3 regions of the Bradyrhizobium sp. USDA 4538 genome follow, and region 1 is predicted to be linked to each of the others. Evidence: predicted binding sites of a transcription regulator. Region 1 holds the regulator's gene; each other region holds the start of a gene.
The links. The regulator HrcA, encoded in region 1, represses chaperone genes, less so after heat shock. The targets are predictions, from matches to a motif close to GTTAGCACTCNCNNNNNGNGAGTGCTAAC.
Positions count from the first base shown of each region.

Region 1 (5,935 bases):
GACGGCGATCGCGCCTTCCTCGCGCAGCATCGCGATCCGGTGCGGGTCGAGCTGGCGGCCGGAGAGCTTCGCATAGCGCTTGGGATCGATGCCCTCGGCGAGCCGCAGCCCCATCAGCAGAAACTCGTCGGCGCGTTCTTCGCTGTTGAGGCTGTCATCGCTGACGACGCCGTGACCGCGCTCCTCGACGTTCAACAGCCACGCCTCGGGGCGCCGCTCGGTTGCGGTCGCGTGCCTGACGCCATCGATGTCGAGCCTTCCATGTGCGCCGGGGCCGATGCCGGCATATTCCTCACCGCGCCAGTAGACGAGGTTGTGCTTGCACTCCGCGCCGGCGCGGGCGTGATTGGAGATCTCATAGGCCGGCAACCCCTCGCGGGCGCAGACCTCCTGCGTCACGTCGTAGAGCGCGCGCGCGGTCGCTTCATCCGGCGTCTGCAATTTGCCGGCAGCATGCAGCCCGAAGAACGGCGTGCCTTCCTCGATCGTGAGCTGGTAGAGCGACAGGTGCTCGGCCGCTTCCGAGATCGCCTGCTTCAGTTCATCGGCCCACATCCGCGGCGTCTGGTCCGGGCGGGCATAGATCAGATCGAACGAGTAACGGTCGAACGCAGAGCGCGCGATCGCGACCGCGTCGAGCGCCTCGCGCGCGGTGTGCAGGCGGCCTAGCGCTTTCAGCGAGGCGTCATCGAGCGCCTGCACGCCGAGCGAGACGCGGTTGACGCCGGCTGCGCGATACCCGCGAAAGCGCGTCGCCTCGACGCTGGTCGGATTGGCCTCGAGCGTGACCTCGACATCGCGCGAGACCTGCCAGTGCTTGCCGATGGCATCGAGCACGGCGCCGACGGTCTGTGGCTGCATCAAGGACGGCGTGCCGCCGCCGAGGAAGATCGAGGACACCTGCCGCCCCGGCACGCGCGCGGCCGTCGTCTCGATCTCGCGGGCGAACGCGCGCACGAAACGCTCCTCGTCGACCGGCGCATGCCGCACATGGCTGTTGAAATCACAATACGGGCATTTCGACAGGCAGAACGGCCAGTGCACGTAGACGCCGAAGGCTTCTCGGTCAGCGTGGCTCAAGGCAGATCTCCGCGAGCTTCACGAAGGCGCGGGCGCGATGCGACAGGCCGAGCCCGAGCGGCGGCAGGCCGTGCTTCTCGATGCTGGTCATCTCGCCGAAGGTCCGCGTGTAGCCGTCGGGCAGGAAGGCCGGATCGTAGCCAAAGCCGGCAGTGCCACGCGGCGGCCAGACCAGGGTTCCATCGGCGCGGGCCTCGACCTCCTCGAGATGATCGTCGGGCCAGGCCACGCACAACGCCGACACGAAGTGCGCCTTGCGCCGGTCCGGTGCGGTGGCGCCGCGTTCCTGCAGCAGCCGCTCGATCCGCGTCATCGCCGCCATGAAGTCCTTGCCCTCGCCGGCCCAGCGCGCCGAGTAGATCCCGGGCGCTCCGTCGAGCGCATCGACCACGAGGCCGGAATCGTCGGCGAAGGCGGGCAGTCCGGTCGCCTTCGCTGCCGCAATCGCCTTGATCGCCGCGTTGGCGCGAAAATTGTCTCCGGTCTCCTCGGGCTCGGCGAGGTCGAGCTCGCCGGCCGACACCACCTCGACGCCGTGCGGCGCCAGCAATTCCCGCATCTCGGCAAGCTTGCCGGGATTATGGGTGGCGATGACGAGCCTTCCGGTGATTCGGCGGTGCATGACCAATCTGACTACGCCACCGCGATCTTTTGCAAGTCGACCAGACGCGCGACACCTTTGCGCGCCAGCGCCATCAGCGCCAGGAATTCACCTTCCGAGAACGGCGTCTTCTCGGCGGTGCCCTGCACCTCGATGATCCGGCCGTCGCCGGTCATGACGAAATTGGCGTCGGTGTCGGCTTCGGAATCCTCGGCATAATCGAGATCGAGCACCGGCGTGCCCTGGTAGATGCCGCAGGAGATCGCCGCCACATTGTCGCGCAACACATTGGTCTTCAGCATGTTGCGGGTCTTCATCCAGTTGATGCAGTCGGCCAGCGCCACCCAGGCACCGGTGATGGAGGCGGTGCGGGTGCCGCCGTCGGCCTGGATGACGTCGCAATCGACCGTGATCTGGCGCTCGCCGAGCGCCTCGAGATCGACCGCCGCGCGCAGCGAGCGGCCGATCAGCCGCTGAATCTCGACCGTGCGGCCGCCCTGCTTGCCGGCCGAGGCCTCGCGGCGGGTGCGTTCCAGGGTGGCACGCGGCAGCATGCCGTATTCGGCGGTGACCCAGCCGCGGCCCTGGCCCTTCAGCCACGGCGGCAATCGCTCTTCCAGCGTGGCGGTCACCAGCACATGGGTGTCGCCGAACTTCACCATGCAGGAACCCTCGGCATATTTGACGACGCCGCGTTCCAGCGACACGGGACGCAGTTCATCGGGTGCACGGCGGCTTGGCCGCATGAAATCCTCCAGAAATCCGAGAAAATTGGCTGGCCGTGCTTGTAGGAGCGGGAAGGGGCAGCGGCAAGGGTTTTGGCGAGGGTTTTCGGCCCCGGTATGGTCCGGTACGAGGGGGCAGAATGCATGCTTGTCATCGGCCTCCCGGATCGACAAATTATGCAGTAATTGTGAGGGACTGGAGTGTGACTCACCACGATCCGATTGGCCTGATCGCGCCGCATGCCGGGCTCGCCCAGCTCAACGAGCGTTCGCGCGACATTTTTCGTCAAATCGTCGAAAGCTATCTCGCGACCGGCGAGCCGGTCGGTTCGCGCAACATCTCGCGCCTGATTGCATTACCGCTGTCGCCGGCCTCGGTCCGCAATGTGATGTCGGATCTCGAGCAGCTCGGCCTGATCTATGCGCCGCATACCTCCGCCGGCCGGTTACCGACCGAACTCGGGCTGCGCTTCTTCGTCGATGCGCTGATGCAGGTCGGCGACCTCACCGAGGCCGAGCGTCAGTCGATCCAGACCCAGCTTGCTGCCGTCGGCCGCGCGCAATCCGTCGAGGCCGCGCTTGGCGAAGCCTTGACGCGGCTGTCGGGACTGACCCGCGCCGCGGCGGTGGTGCTGACGCAAAAGTCGAATGCGCGGCTGAAGCATATCGAGTTCGTCCGGCTGGAGCCGGAGAAGGCGCTGGTCGTGCTGGTCGGCGAAGACGGCCAGGTCGAAAACCGCGTCCTGGCGCTGCCGCCGGGTGTTCCATCCTCGGCCCTGACCGAAGCGACCAACTTCCTCAATGCGCGGATCCGCGGCCGCACGCTGGCCGAAGCGCGGCTCGAGCTCGAGACGGCATTGACGCAAAACCGCGCCGAGCTCGATCAGCTCACCCAAAAGGTGGTCGCGGCGGGCATCGCAAGCTGGTCCGGCGGCGAGAACGAGGACCGCCAGCTGATCGTGCGCGGTCACGCCAATCTGCTCGAGGATCTGCATGCGCTCGACGATCTCGAGCGCATCAAGTCGCTGTTCGACGATCTCGAAACCAAGCGCGGCGTGATCGATCTGCTCGGCCGCGCCGAACGCGGCGAGGGCGTGCGGATCTTCATCGGCTCGGAGAACAAGCTGTTCTCGCTGTCGGGTTCCTCCACCATCATCGCGCCCTACGGCGACGCCCAGGGGCGGATCGTGGGCGTCCTCGGCGTGATCGGACCGACGCGGCTGAACTATGCGCGGGTGATCCCGACCGTCGATTATGCCGCGCGCATCGTCAGCAAGATGCTGGGCGGCTGACCGGAGGGCGATTTCGCTTTCATTTGACGGGTTTTCTTCACCCAAGCCGGAGATTCCTGTTCCCGAGACCGGTATGTTGCGCTTGATTTTCGCCGGCCAAAGCACGATATCCCGGCAAGCAATCCCCAAGATTTGAACCGACGCGAGTTTTCGAGAAGGCAAGCCATGACCGATCCGAACCGGGCCAATGACAACACCGAGAATTCGGCGCCGACGGGTGAGCCCGTGGTCTCGAAGCCGTACATCATGCCTGACGAGCCCGAGGCCGGATCGGCGGAGGCGCTGACCAAGGAACTCGCCGAGGCGCGCGACCGGACGCTGCGCACCCTGGCCGAGATGGAGAATCTCCGCCAGCGCACCCGCCGCGAGGTCGCCGACGCCAAGACCTACGGCATCACCGGCTTTGCCCGCGACGTGCTCGATATCGCGGACAACCTGCAGCGCGCGCTCGATGCGGTGCCGGCCGAGACCAAGGAAGCCGCCGATCCCGGCCTGAAGGCGCTGATCGAAGGCGTCGAGCTGACCGAACGTTCGCTGCTCAACGCGCTGGAGAAGAACGGCGTCAAGAAGTTCGACCCGATCGGCGAGAAGTTCGATCCGAACTTCCAGCAGGCGATGTTCGAGGTGCCAGATCCGTCGGTGCCGTCGGGCACCGTGGTGCAGGTCGTGCAGGCCGGTTACATGATCGGCGAGCGCATCCTGCGTCCGGCGCTGGTCGGCGTCTCCAAGGGCGGCGCCAAGGCCGCCCCGACCGCCGACATCACCGCCTGATCCGTCCGATCCCGGCTGCCCCTTTGCGAGTTCGCGGATTGCGCGGGCTCACGGTCGCGGCTTCTCGTGTGCCTTCGGCCAATAGGTGCCGAAGCTCCAGAGATTTCCCTCCGGATCGCGGCAGGCGAAGTCGCGGCTGCCATAGTCGGTATCGCGCAGTTCCATCTCGATCTTGGCGCCGGCAGCCTTGACCTTCGCGTGCAGCGCGTCGGGATCGCCGACGGCGATATAGATCGAGTCGGTGCGGCGGTGGTCGAGGTCGCCGACCAGCTTGCCATAGGCGTCGTCACGGCTCTGACCCAGCATCAGCATCGAGGAACCATAGGCGAGCTCGGCGTGATGGATCACGCCACCGTCGCGGTAGACGACGTGTTCGGTGAACCCAAGCACCGTCGTGAGCCAATTGGTCATCGCCTCGGCGTCCTTGCAGCGCAGGGTCGGGTAGATGCGGGGCGGTTCGATGTCGTGCGTCATGGTCGCTCACCTCCTTGGCTGACGGCGCCATCCTGCACGAGGCAACGCGGCGTCGGCTTGAAGGTTTGTTACCAGTCCGGCAGCCCATTGTCGGAATGGACCAGCCGGCGGTCGGTCAGCGCCTGGCGGCGCGCCCAGGCGGTTGGCGGTTCGCCTGCGAATTCGACGAACTCGCGGGCGAGATGGGCCTGGTCGGCATAGCCGCTTTCCGCCGCGATCCCCGCCCAGCCGAGCGCGGCGCCGCTTTGTGCCAGGCTGCTCGCTCGGTGAAACCGCATCATGCGCGCCAGCGATTTGGGGGCGAGGCCGAGCTCGGACCGAAACCGGCCGGCAAGATGCTTGCGGCTCCAGCCGATCTCGTCGGCCAATGCCGTGATGCTGATGGCGCCGGCCGAACGCGCCAGTTTTCGATAGGCGAACGCGATTTCGGGAGACGGCATGTGGCCGGCGCGGCGCAGCACGAACGCCTCGATCAGGTCGAAGCGGCGCTGCCAGCACGTCACGGCGCCGAGCTGTTCGCGCAGACGACGGCCATCATGGCCGAGCACATCGTCGATATCGACCATGCGCCCGACCAGGTCGGTCACGGCGCCGCCGAAGAAGCCGTAGGCGCCGAGCGGGGTGAAATCGACCTGCACGCAGGCAGCGTGGCCGTCGGACTCGATGTAGACAGGCCCGGCATGCAGGCCGGCGGCGAAGCTGAGCTGACGGTCGGCCGCATCGGGCTCGCGCGACAGCGCGATCAGGAACGGCGAGCCGAAACTGATGATCAGCGGGACGATCAGCGGCGCGGTCTGCCGCTGCGCGAACCGGCCCGTTGCGGTCTCGCGATAACCGGTGATCCGGACGATCAGGCCGGCCATGCGCGGCGACGGCAGGCGCTGCGCGAGATCGAATGCATGAGGTGACGCAGGCTCGGCCATGCGAATCTCGCGAGGCTGCGTCTTACGCGATATCCGAGGACTGGATGCGCTTGACGCCGGCCTTGGCCA
Region 1 covers NZ_JALJZE010000001.1:3,756,701-3,762,635, forward strand. Annotated here, with positions in the region: gene hemW (radical SAM family heme chaperone HemW) at 1-1,080, opposite strand, end outside; gene rdgB (RdgB/HAM1 family non-canonical purine NTP pyrophosphatase) at 1,067-1,702, opposite strand; gene rph (ribonuclease PH) at 1,714-2,427, opposite strand; gene hrcA (heat-inducible transcriptional repressor HrcA) at 2,610-3,698, shown strand; gene grpE (nucleotide exchange factor GrpE) at 3,864-4,469, shown strand; gene J2R78_RS16920 (VOC family protein) at 4,518-4,943, opposite strand; gene J2R78_RS16925 (AraC family transcriptional regulator) at 5,012-5,866, opposite strand; gene pncA (bifunctional nicotinamidase/pyrazinamidase) at 5,889-5,935, opposite strand, start outside.

Region 2 (5,935 bases), 2.4 Mb from region 1:
ACCACCGGATCGATCATATGGTATTTGCGTTTGAAATATCGGTCGCACCACTCGGGTGGCCACTTCACAGCCACTGTGGGCGGTGGACACTCGCTAAGCTGGAGCGGCGCGTCGAAATTAAGCGTCCCGTAGGCAACTTCACTGAATCCCTCCTTCGTGGCAAAGTTTACCAGGAGATCGAACAGCGCTTTGAGCGAATGCGTCTGGCTTGCGCATTCGGTGAAACTAAAAAGATCCACGATCGTAGCCTTGCAGGCCCATTCAGGACTATCAATGTGTGGAGTGACGCTTGTTTCACGGCGAGTTAAATTCCGTTCCATGGCCTGCACTCTTACCTTTTGTCTTCATGAGAGCTTAGGGACGCCCACGTCGCTTTGCGTCACGCTGATCCCGGAGTTTGTTATCCTTCTCCAAGCTGTGCCGGCACAATCGTGCCGTCAAAGAGCGGAGCTTCTGTTCCTGTCCTTCGTGGAGATGCTGAACGTGCGGTTCGGGATTCAGTTGAGAGAGAGCGCTGGTGAACCAGGCGGTGCGCCGCTCGGCCCATACGGTGCTGACATCAATCCTCTACTTGCCGCCGAACCCAACAGCAGCGTCATTCTTCTTACTCCCCTTGCGAGTGGGACCGTGAGCGATTCGCTGATGCTGCTTTCTTGGATGGTCTCATGGATGCGGCCGTCGAGCAGCACGGTGACCGTTTCATGATGGCGGACGCCTGCGCAGGTGCGTTGGAGACGTCCAGCGCACATGAAGAACCCATGACGCAGATGATCCCCGCGCTGAAGGTGCAACTGGAGATACGCACAGTAGCGAGAGCTGCTTGATCCAGAGGATACTTTGCATGCGCATCTCCGAAGGGGAGAGATCGTGAATCTAACACAGCAACTGTCGTGCCAACTGCAGAGCTAGAAAAAAGCGAGCTGGAAACAATGGCTTCCGGGCAAGTCGGGCCCGGAGAATCGCGAACGCATTGCGGTAATGGTGACATCCGAGGAAAACGCGACGCACCATTTGCGTAAGCCCAGGCACAAGTTGGCCCAAACCACGAAGAGGGTAGCTTGCGGCCCTCGCCCTCTCTTCCAACCGGTCGGAAAAAGGAAGCGTTCCCCTCTCACAGCCCGGTCAAGTGCGAATACTGCCAATTGAAGAGCCGATCGTGGTAGACCGTCTTTCCGCTTCTTCCGGTGAAATGGCCGATTCTACTCTGCGCGCACGAGAGTTGCTCGGGCCTACCGAGCCGTTTCTCCGCGAAGGGACCCATTTTGGCAAGATTTGTGTGACCTTCTGATCGACAGTAGGTCGTTGAATCGTAGGACTGTCGTTGAGGCGGCTCAGCACATTCGCTTGTAATCTGCACGTATCCTCGCCACGAATGGTTCCTCTCCGCATAGTAGTGCCGACGAGCCGGAGGGCGCGTCCGGCTGAGATCGGCCATGCAGGTTTTGCTCGCTCGCGCCCCTCGGGCGGCCGTAAGCCTGCCAGGTTGAACCTTTGAAAGCATGGCTCCTGCGGGGCCAAACTCGATGCAGCTACAATCTGGCAAATCACTTCAGCGGTCCATGCCGCCGCCGGGTCTTGGCAAGACTAAGAGTTTTCGTTCGTCGAGTGCGACACAATGGCAGCTCTCTAGGAATTGCCCGCCGCGCCTTTCTCAGGACTTGCTCTGGTCGACCGATGGGTGAGCAATGGTCCGGGGTTCGATGTCCGCTGACATAGACTCGACTATCTCGATGACGCGTCGACGCGTCGGCAGAAGTTCAGAGCGCACGAAAGGCTGTTAAGAGACGAAAGGCCTGTGCGACCTCGTCAGAGCTGTTCTTAGGCGACAAGGGGGCTCCATACGCGAGTAAAGCTTAAAATCGCCCGATCCCCAATGCAAACAGAGAGTTAATCGTAATAATGCGGACAGGACAGGGATGCGAGGGCAGCCGCGGGAAATGTGAGTTTGCGTCACTCGGTGGCCAAGCAGGAATCTGATCACGTCGCGAGGCTCCGGAAGGTAAGGCGCCGCATCCTTCACCGCGAGCACGACTGGAGAAGGGGTGGGCGGCGGCAGATCGATGCGCGAAGGCTGGAGCTCCGTCTCGCGGGAGCCGGCTGCCGACATCCGTCGAATATTCGAAGCCGACGCGCGCCATGTACTGGGTCGCATTCGACGTGAGCTGCCTATTTTTTCTGCCAGAGTCCCTTGCTCCCGCAAAAATCCTATCCTATCTCAGCTCGGCCCGAAACTAGCACTCATGGGCATCGATTGCTAACATCTGAAAATCTCTAGCTCGTGCAAACGCTTAGGAGGACTGCATGAAATTCCGTCCGCTTCACGACCGCGTCGTGGTCAAGCGCATCGACGCTGAAGAGAAGACTGCTGGCGGCATCATCATTCCGGACAGTGCCAAGGAAAAGCCCTCGCAAGGCGAAGTCATCGCCGTCGGCCCCGGCGGCCGCGACGAGAGCGGCAAACTGACCCCGATCGACGTCAAGGTCGGCGACCGCGTCCTGTTCGGCAAGTGGTCGGGCACCGAGGTCAAGATCGACGGCGAAGACCTGCTGATCATGAAGGAAAGCGACATCATGGGCGTGCTCGACGTCCCCGCTTCCAAGAAGAAGGCCGCCTAACCAACCGCTCGCACCGCTCACCCCTGAGGAGCGCCTGCCGGGCGCCTCGCCAAGGGGGAGACCGATCTAAACACTCAGGGAAACCAATATGTCAGCCAAAGAAGTCAAATTCGGCGTCGACGCCCGCGACCGCATGCTGCGCGGCGTCGACATCCTCGCCAACGCCGTGAAGGTCACCCTCGGTCCGAAGGGCCGCAACGTCGTGCTCGAGAAGTCGTTCGGCGCCCCCCGCATCACCAAGGACGGCGTCACCGTCGCCAAGGAGATCGAGCTCGACGACAAGTTCGAGAACATGGGCGCCCAGATGGTGCGCGAAGTCGCCTCCAAGTCCGCTGACGCGGCCGGCGACGGCACCACCACCGCCACCGTGCTGGCGGCTGCGATCGTCCGCGAGGGCGCCAAGTCGGTCGCCGCCGGCATGAACCCGATGGACCTGAAGCGCGGTATCGACCTCGCGGTCGAAGCCGTCGTTGCGGACCTCCAGAAGAACTCGAAGAAGGTCACCTCGAACGAGGAGATCGCCCAGGTCGGTACCATTTCGGCCAACGGCGATGCCGAGATCGGCAAGTTCCTCGCCGACGCCATGAAGAAGGTCGGCAATGAGGGCGTGATCACGGTCGAGGAAGCCAAGTCGCTCGCGACCGAACTCGACGTCGTCGAGGGCATGCAGTTCGACCGCGGCTACATCTCGCCCTACTTCGTCACCAACGCCGACAAGATGCGCGTTGAGATGGACGACGCCTACATCCTCATCAACGAGAAGAAGCTCTCCTCGCTGAACGAGCTGCTGCCGCTGCTGGAGGCCGTGGTGCAGACCGGCAAGCCGCTGGTGATCGTCGCCGAGGACGTCGAAGGCGAAGCCCTCGCCACCCTCGTCGTCAACCGCCTGCGTGGCGGCCTGAAGGTCGCGGCCGTCAAGGCTCCGGGCTTCGGCGATCGCCGCAAGGCCATGCTGCAGGACATCGCGATCCTGACCGGCGGCCAGGCCATCTCGGAAGACCTCGGCATCAAGCTCGAGAACGTCACGCTCAACATGCTCGGTCGCGCCAAGAAGGTGATGATCGACAAGGAGAACACCACGATCGTCAACGGCGCCGGCAAGAAGGCCGACATCGAGGCGCGCGTTGCCCAGATCAAGGCGCAGATCGAGGAGACCACCTCGGACTACGACCGTGAGAAGCTCCAGGAGCGTCTCGCCAAGCTCGCGGGCGGCGTCGCGGTGATCCGAGTCGGCGGCGCGACCGAAGTCGAGGTGAAGGAGCGCAAGGATCGCGTTGATGACGCGATGCACGCGACCCGTGCGGCTGTCGAAGAAGGCATCGTCCCAGGCGGCGGCGTCGCTCTGCTCCGTGCCGCCGAGCAGCTCAAGGGCCTGCGCACCAAGAACGACGACCAGAAGACCGGCGTCGAAATCGTGCGCAAGGCGCTGTCGGCTCCCGCTCGCCAGATCGCGATCAACGCCGGTGAAGACGGTTCGGTGATCGTCGGCAAGATCCTCGAGAAGGAACAGTACGCCTACGGCTTCGACTCGCAGACCGGCGAGTACGGCAACCTGGTGTCCAAGGGCATCATCGACCCGACCAAGGTCGTGCGCACCGCCATCCAGAACGCCTCCTCCGTGGCGGCGCTGCTGATCACTACCGAGGCCATGGTCGCCGAGCTGCCGAAGAAAGCCGCAGCCGGCCCGGCCATGCCCCCGGGCGGCGGCATGGGCGGCATGGGAGGCATGGACTTCTGATCCAGCCGCATCGAACAATACGAGAATTACAGAGCCCCGGCACCAATGCCGGGGTTTTTTCTTGGTGTGCCGAGCATGTTCGACAGCTTGGAGGTGGAAGTCCTTTACCCAGCCTGATGGCGGCGAAGGGTTAGCGAAGCGCAAGGGCGTCATCGCGAGGTGGGGTCTGAAGGAAGCGTGGAGCAAACCTGCGGCCCGATGGACAAAAACCGGATAACGAGGCCTACCCAACCGGACGAGCGAGCCAATGATCGCAAAGTCCACAGTCATCAAGGGTTGGGGTGGTAAATCCGGCGGGCGTGCAGGGAAGGCGGTCGAACTTACCTCGGGAGATCTTCGGCGTGTCCGGGCGACCGGACTGAGCGGGCCGCAAGGTCCGTGATCGCGACGGAGAAGTCAGCAGACGGCATAGTAGGCGGAACGAGTTTCGCTGAAGGCCCGAACGCTGGAAAGACGTTTGGATGTGGAAGCCTCGAGCCGGCCATGCGGCTGAAATCCAGGTCACTGGCCTTTGGAGCGGCGGGAAAGGGTGAAGCCCGGACGGCGCCGCTCAAAGGGGCCGAAGCCGACACGACGGAGACCACTATCTGAGCCTCTGGCGCGGACGCAAAACAAACCGTTCGCGCTTAATCCGGTGAACCGCCGTATACGGACCCGTATGTACGGTGGTGTGGGAGTTGCGCCTTGCAAGCGCGTTGAAGTCTGCCGTCTGAGATGACGGCCGCGGCAAAGCCTAGCGAGCAGCCGCGAACCGAGTCTTGCGTGGCGTCCGGTAACGGCCGTTGCGAAGCGTAGACAGGGAGGTTGTAGGCCGGAATGAAGTGAACGGGAAAATAGCCCCGAAATCGAACGTGATCGGAGTAGCCGACCCTGTCTCTCAAAGGGGAAGGCGGAACCGCAGGCCGCGACAACGCGAGCGGTCAGAGGTGCTCCCGGGGTTCGTACCGCCAGCATGCAATCAAAGGAAGCAGCGTGAACAAGGGAGATCCATCCGGTTCAAGCGCAAGCTTGTAAGACCTGCCAAGCCGCTGAGGTGAGAAGGGTCTGACGACCGGGTGGAAGTCAGACTGACCGATAGTACTCCGAGGACGGGAGAGCCGGCCACATGGGGAAGCGGTCAGCGGTAGTTGAATTGTTCTTGGGCGACATGGGCTCCATTCAACGGGAGTTACGGCCTTCTATGCAAAGAGAAGATCAGCTGACCATGGAAACGAAACTTGAACAAATAGCAGTGAAAGCTCGGCGCGAGACAAATCTTCGCTTCACCTCGTTGGCCCATCACATCACGCGCGACCGAGTGCAAAAGAATCTATTACAGATTCCGAAGCGCTCCGCCGCCGGGGTGGACGGACAGACGGTGGAGGCGGCGAAGGAGAGCTTCGAGGACTGGATAGGGCCAATGCTCCAATCCATCCATCGCCAGGGATATCGGGCGCCGAACATTCGGCGGGTCTATATCCCCAAGCCCGGTAAGACGGAGAAGCGCCCCCTCGGGGTTCCAACTGTCGCCGACCGGGCGCTCCAGCGCAGCACGGCTGAGGTGCTGGCCGCTATTTACGAGCAGGACTTCTTACCCTGCTC
Region 2 covers NZ_JALJZE010000001.1:1,385,591-1,391,525, reverse strand. Annotated here, with positions in the region: gene J2R78_RS05965 (LuxR family transcriptional regulator) at 1-320, opposite strand, end outside; gene J2R78_RS05960 (hypothetical protein) at 666-824, shown strand; gene groES (co-chaperone GroES) at 2,302-2,616, shown strand; gene groL (chaperonin GroEL) at 2,705-4,354, shown strand; gene ltrA (group II intron reverse transcriptase/maturase) at 5,559-5,935, shown strand, end outside.
Region 2: groES (co-chaperone GroES) is a predicted target of HrcA. The motif match lies at 2,231-2,259, and genes of this name have one in related genera.

Region 3 (5,935 bases), 1.3 Mb from region 1:
ATGTGGGAGGCTTAGAAGCCGCCCATGCCGCCCATTCCACCCATGCCGCCGCCGCCCGGCATTGCCGGCGCTGCATCCTTCGGCAGTTCGGCGACCATGGCCTCGGTGGTCACGAGCAGACCGGCCACCGAGGAGGCGTCCTGCAAGGCGGTGCGCACCACCTTGGCGGGGTCGATGATGCCCTTGTCGACCATGTCGACATAGTCCTCGGTCTGCGCGTCGAAGCCGAAGGTCTCCGACTTGTTCTCGAGGATCTTGCCGACCACGATCGAGCCCTCGACACCGGCGTTCTCCGAGATCTGGCGGACCGGAGCTTCGAGCGCCTTGAGCACGATGTTGATGCCGGCCTGGACGTCGGCATTCGGGTTGGTGAGCCGGCCGACCGCCTTCTTGGCGCGCAGCAGCGCCACGCCGCCGCCCGGCACGATGCCTTCCTGCACCGCGGCGCGGGTCGCGTTCAGCGCGTCCTCGACACGGTCCTTCTTCTCCTTGACCTCGACCTCGGTCGCGCCGCCGACCTTGATCACCGCAACGCCGCCGGCGAGCTTGGCGAGGCGCTCCTGCAGCTTCTCGCGGTCGTAGTCCGAGGTGGTCTCCTCGATCTGCGCCTTGATCTGGCCAACGCGGGCGTCGATGTCCTTCTTCTTGCCGGCGCCCTTGACGATCGTGGTGTTCTCCTTGTCGATCACGATCTTGCCGGCGCGGCCGAGCATGTTCACCGTGACGTTCTCGAGCTTCATGCCGAGGTCGTCGGAGATCAGCTGACCGCCGGTCAGGATCGCGATGTCCTCCAGCATCGCCTTGCGGCGATCGCCGAAGCCCGGCGCCTTGACGGCGGCGACCTTGAGCCCGCCGCGCAGGCGGTTGACGACCAGGGTCGCCAGCGCCTCACCCTCGACGTCCTCGGCGAGGATCAAGAGCGGACGGCCCGACTGCACCACGGCCTCCAGCACCGGCAGCATGGACTGCAGACCGGACAGCTTCTTCTCGTGCAGCAGGATGTAGGCATCCTCGAGCTCGGCGGTCATCTTCTCGGCGTTGGTGATGAAGTAGGGGCTGAGGTAGCCGCGGTCGAACTTCATGCCCTCGACGATGTCGACCTCGGTCTCGAGCGACTTGTTCTCCTCGACGGTGATCACGCCCTCGTTGCCGACCTTCTGCATTGCCTGCGCGATCATCTTGCCGATCGCGGCATCGCCATTGGCCGAGATGGTGCCGACCTGGGCGACTTCGGACGAGGAGGCGACCGGCTTGGCGCGCTTCTCGATGTCCTTGATCACGGCCGATACTGCCGTGTCGATGCCGCGCTTGAGGTCCATCGGGTTCATGCCGGCGGCGACCGACTTGGCGCCCTCGCGGACGATGGCCTGCGCCAGCACGGTCGCGGTGGTGGTGCCGTCACCGGCGGTGTCGTTGGTCTTGGAAGCGACCTCGCGCAGCATCTGCGCGCCCATGTTCTCGAACTTGTCGTCGAGCTCGATCTCCTTGGCGACGGTGACGCCGTCCTTGGTGATGCGGGGAGCGCCGAAGCTCTTCTCGATGACGACGTTGCGGCCCTTGGGGCCGAGCGTCACCTTCACGGCGTTGGCGAGCACGTCGACACCGCGCAGCATGCGGTCGCGGGCATCTCCGGCGAATTTTACGTCCTTGGCAGCCATTGATTTGAACTCCTGTCAGTTTTGAGAGACGCGCTTGCCGTTTCCGCGCTCGTCATCGCCGGGCTTGACCCGGCGATCCATCGCCTTGGTAAGAACTCTTCGGAAGTGTGATGGATGCCCGGATCAAGTCCGGGTATGACGATGCGAGTGGTGCGGCCGCGCAGTTGAATGGCGCTTACGCCAGCACGCCCATGATGTCGGACTCCTTCATGATCAGGAGCTCCTGGTTGTCGAGCTTGACCTCGGTGCCCGACCATTTGCCGAACAGCACGCGGTCGCCGACCTTGAGGTCGATCGGGATCAGCTTGCCGGCCTCGTCGCGGCCACCCGGGCCGACGGCGACGATCTCGCCCTGGGACGGCTTCTCCTTGGCCGAGTCCGGAATGATGATGCCGCCCTTGGATTTCTCCTCGGCATCGATACGCTTGACCACGACGCGGTCGTGCAGGGGGCGGAAGGTGGATTTAGCCATGACGTTCCCTCTTGGAGGCTCGGTTTCAGGTCCGGTTCATCGGGACCGGCGTTGGATGCCGGCCCGGTCGGCGCTGGGCAGGACGCCCGACGCTCTTAGCAATCGTGGTGCGAGAGTGCTAATTGTGGGCCGGGAAATATGGCTTGGCGCAGTTTCTGTCAAGCAAACGGGTTAAGGCCTTGGTGAGGCCAATATAGGATGGTGGACCAGAAACCAAATCGTAGCGATGACGTAATTTTGTCAGACGTCATTGCTCCGTCTTAAGTTTTACGCTTGGCTGCAGGACGGGTGCGGCCGGGACATAGTCGGGGGATGCATATGATCAGGTCATTCAACGCGCGATTGGTCGCACGGTTCGCGGCTGTTTCGGCGCTGACGACACTCTTGGGGGCGTGCGGCAGCATGAGCCTGCCGTCGTTGTCGTCGAACCCTGAGCCGGCGCCAGCCGAGCCGGGGGTCGCCCCCGAAATGCCTGCAAGCATCCGTGCCGACGAGATCGTCGGCCGCTGGGGTCTCGCCTCGTTCCAGAATCCCGCCGATCGCGCCCGCACCGAGGCCGCCGCGCGCGGCCAGTGCAAGCAGCCTTACGTGATCGGCGCCGGCCAGAACGGCGGCGTCATCATGCATCTGGCCGACCAGGCCACCCCGCAGGAACTGCGGCTGAAGGGTTCCCCGAGTGGCAAGAACTATATCGGCCCGCCTGGACCTGTGCCCGGCGAGCAGGACCGCGAGATCGTCTCGTTCGACGGCCGCGTCATGATCACCCGCTTCGTCGACAAGGATGCCGGGGTCCGCTACGGCAACATGGTCTACGTCCGCTGCGCTCCGAGGGCGTAAAGGCCGGCGATCAGTTTTCCACCGATCTTTGCCGGTTCGCCTCTCCCCTTGTGGGAGAGGCCGGATTGCATCGCCAGATGAAATCCGGGCGAGGGGTCTCTCACCGCGAGTGACCCCCTCTTCTGGCTAGCGGATAGAACCCCATATCCGGCGCGGATTGCATCCGCGCCACCTTCTCCCACAAGGGGAGAAGGGAAGGAGACCCGCAAACACGGCCTTATCGCCGCACGCCAACCCGATTGACGCCGCCATTCAAATTGCCGCCCGCATTGTGGCGGACCGCAGCGCGCGCCACCGGACGAGGCCTGAGCACAACGCCTGCCCGCGCCACGCAGCCTGCCGGATAACCGACATACGTGCAGTAAATCACGGCGTTGGCCGGTGCTGGACTGAGAGCGGCGCCTGCAAACCCCAACATCAGGCTCGCCGCTATTCCCGCAACCGTCACTGACTTGGTTGGAAAAATGTTCGTCCGACGCATGGTGATCCTCCTCATCGCACGTGAACTGAAGGTGATGGAGCCCGCTTCAGATGCGGCCCAAGGTATCGTCAGTGGCAAAAGGGGGAGGCGATGTTGACGTAGATCAACGCCGCGCGCGACCCGTCGCCGCGTGGGATTGATCTGCTTCATCGTGAAAGAGGGCGGCTCAGGGAGCCGCCCTCTTGCGCTGCCGTTGCGCCGGCTTCACTGACAGACGTACATGCGGCCGTCAGCCATCTTGGTCATCGTGCCGGGCTCGCAGCCGATACCATTGGCTGCCTTGTACTCCGTCCATCCGGCATATCCGTAATACGGACTGATCCTCTGGTAGGCTCGTGCCGGATAGTAGGGCTGGCCGAAGTAGGGATCCGTCTGGGCGGCATACGAATTGGTCCAATCGTTTGTGCCCCAGCCGGAATAGGCCGGCGCGGTAGCGGCGGCCGCAGCGACCGCTGCCGTAGCGGCGACACCCGCGCCCACCCCGTACCCGTACGCGGCGCGCCGGGTCTGACGACGCGCGACGCCGGCGACGCTCACGGGCGTCAGCGGCCGGCCCACACGCGCCTGGGCACTTTCGACCGACGCCGAAAGACCGCCCCGCTCGGACCAGGTGATGGAGAACAGTGTCGCACAAGCGATAGTCGAAAGCGCAATTGCAGTATTTCGGACAATTCTTTGCGTCATGTTCAATCTCCAGTGTTGAGTACTCCAGTGGCTCCGCCCCAATCAGTGATCCGGTAGCAAGGCGCAGCCCATCAGCGCGATTGAAAGAAGCCCGGCGCTCATCGTCGCACCTTCAAAGACGACCTCGCGCTGTGCTTACCGGCGGTTGGCTGTCCTCACCACAAGCTCAAACGCTCGCTTCCACCACGCGCCGCTTGTTGCACTTGCGGCGATTGCTATTGCGATACGAACTGCTTGCCAATTTTTAATAGGAGGCTCTGCACGTTGGTCACACGCAGATTCCGGAAGTCCCATGCAACCGGCACCCAATGTTGGCTCCCGGCATACGCATGACAATTTCCCTCACGCAGTAATATGCACCCGCGACAACAAACCTGCCAGCGGATTTGCAACCGTCGACGCTGGCACAAGATGCATGTTGTCGAGACGGAGGATCGGACTGATTCATCCTTGTCGCGATACTGTTGATCTATGTCAAAGGTCCTGAAGTTCTTGAATGGGACGCTGGTGTCGACCACGCGCACGTCAATGCGGTCTCGTCGGCCGGTAGCCGCCTGACGCGGTGCTGAGCCATGCTTCAGCGCAGATGCGTGCCCTTGGGCAAAGAAGCCTGGCGATGTGCACAATGGCGGATGGAGCGATCCATGCCAGTGGCGCGGTATTTCCTGTATATCGGCGGAGTGCTGCTCGCGCTGCTATTCCTTCTGGATGCCACCATCCCCAATTCTCCACTGGCAAAGCAGCCCGACTCGAGTCGTCCGACCATTCGCATCCGTTCGATGGAAAAGCTGCCCGACCTTGTCGTTTACGACACCAGTCTCCCGACTATCGTTCCTGAACAGGTCGCGGAAATTCCTGCTCCAGCCGCGGCCGAAACTGTCGGGCCTTCCCCGATCGTTCGCGAGCGGGAAGCGTTTGCCCAGATGCAGAAATCCGAAATCGAGCGGCCAAAATCGTCGGGCCGCAAGGCGAGGGAAGCCAAGCCGCCTCGGAAGTATGCCCATGCCAGGAGATACGCGCCGTCACCTTATGCGCATTTTGCGGAGCGACGTCCGCGATATGGGTGGTTCGGCAACTTCATCTGGTGATCAAGTAGCATATGCCTGCGGTGAGGGGACGCATGCCTGCGAGCCTTGACGCAAGTCAAGGCCGGGCCTTTCCATCGCTATGGAGTGGAGCTGTGGTGCCTCAAAGGATTAAATGGAGGAACACAATGATCCGCTTGTTTGCTGTCTTTATCTTCGCTTTGTGTGTTGGAGCACCTGCGCAAGCCATGACACCCGCGCCGCTCCCCCAGACGGAAACAATGGCAATACCGGTGGCCGTCGGCTGCGGTCCGGGCCGGACGCGTATCAATGGTGTATGCGTAGCAAGGACGACCGTCCGTCAAACTCGCCGAGCCGTTCGCAGATGCGTGCGCTGGCAGGGAGGGGTCTGCGCCTTGTATGAATGAACGACTCTACTGGCGTTCAGGTCGCGACTGGGCGCCAGTACTGTAGTGCATCCGGTCGAATGCCGCTTCTAAATCATCCATGACAATCAGCGGCGACAATCCGTCGGGCCTGCCGTGCCTTACTGAGCTTCGAGCAACAGGACGGTCAACAGCAGGATCGGCCAGAGCGCGCTCGCGGCCAGAGTGATGCGGAGCACCACGTCACCGCTCGACGGTTCGACCCATCGACGCCTGAGCTGACGAGGCAATTTGCTCGATTGAAATGCGCGTTGTGGTTGGCGAGCCGATCCGACTTTTGCAGCGCCGATGGGAGGTGCCGCGGCTCGATGTCGCAGCAAGCTCTTCTCGTC
Region 3 covers NZ_JALJZE010000001.1:2,438,657-2,444,591, reverse strand. Annotated here, with positions in the region: gene groL (chaperonin GroEL) at 12-1,658, opposite strand; gene J2R78_RS10725 (co-chaperone GroES) at 1,834-2,130, opposite strand; gene J2R78_RS10720 (hypothetical protein) at 2,449-2,967, shown strand; gene J2R78_RS10715 (hypothetical protein) at 3,185-3,463, opposite strand; gene J2R78_RS10710 (hypothetical protein) at 3,653-4,132, opposite strand; gene J2R78_RS10705 (hypothetical protein) at 4,777-5,220, shown strand.
Region 3: J2R78_RS10725 (co-chaperone GroES) is a predicted target of HrcA. The motif match lies at 2,225-2,253, and genes of this name have one in related genera.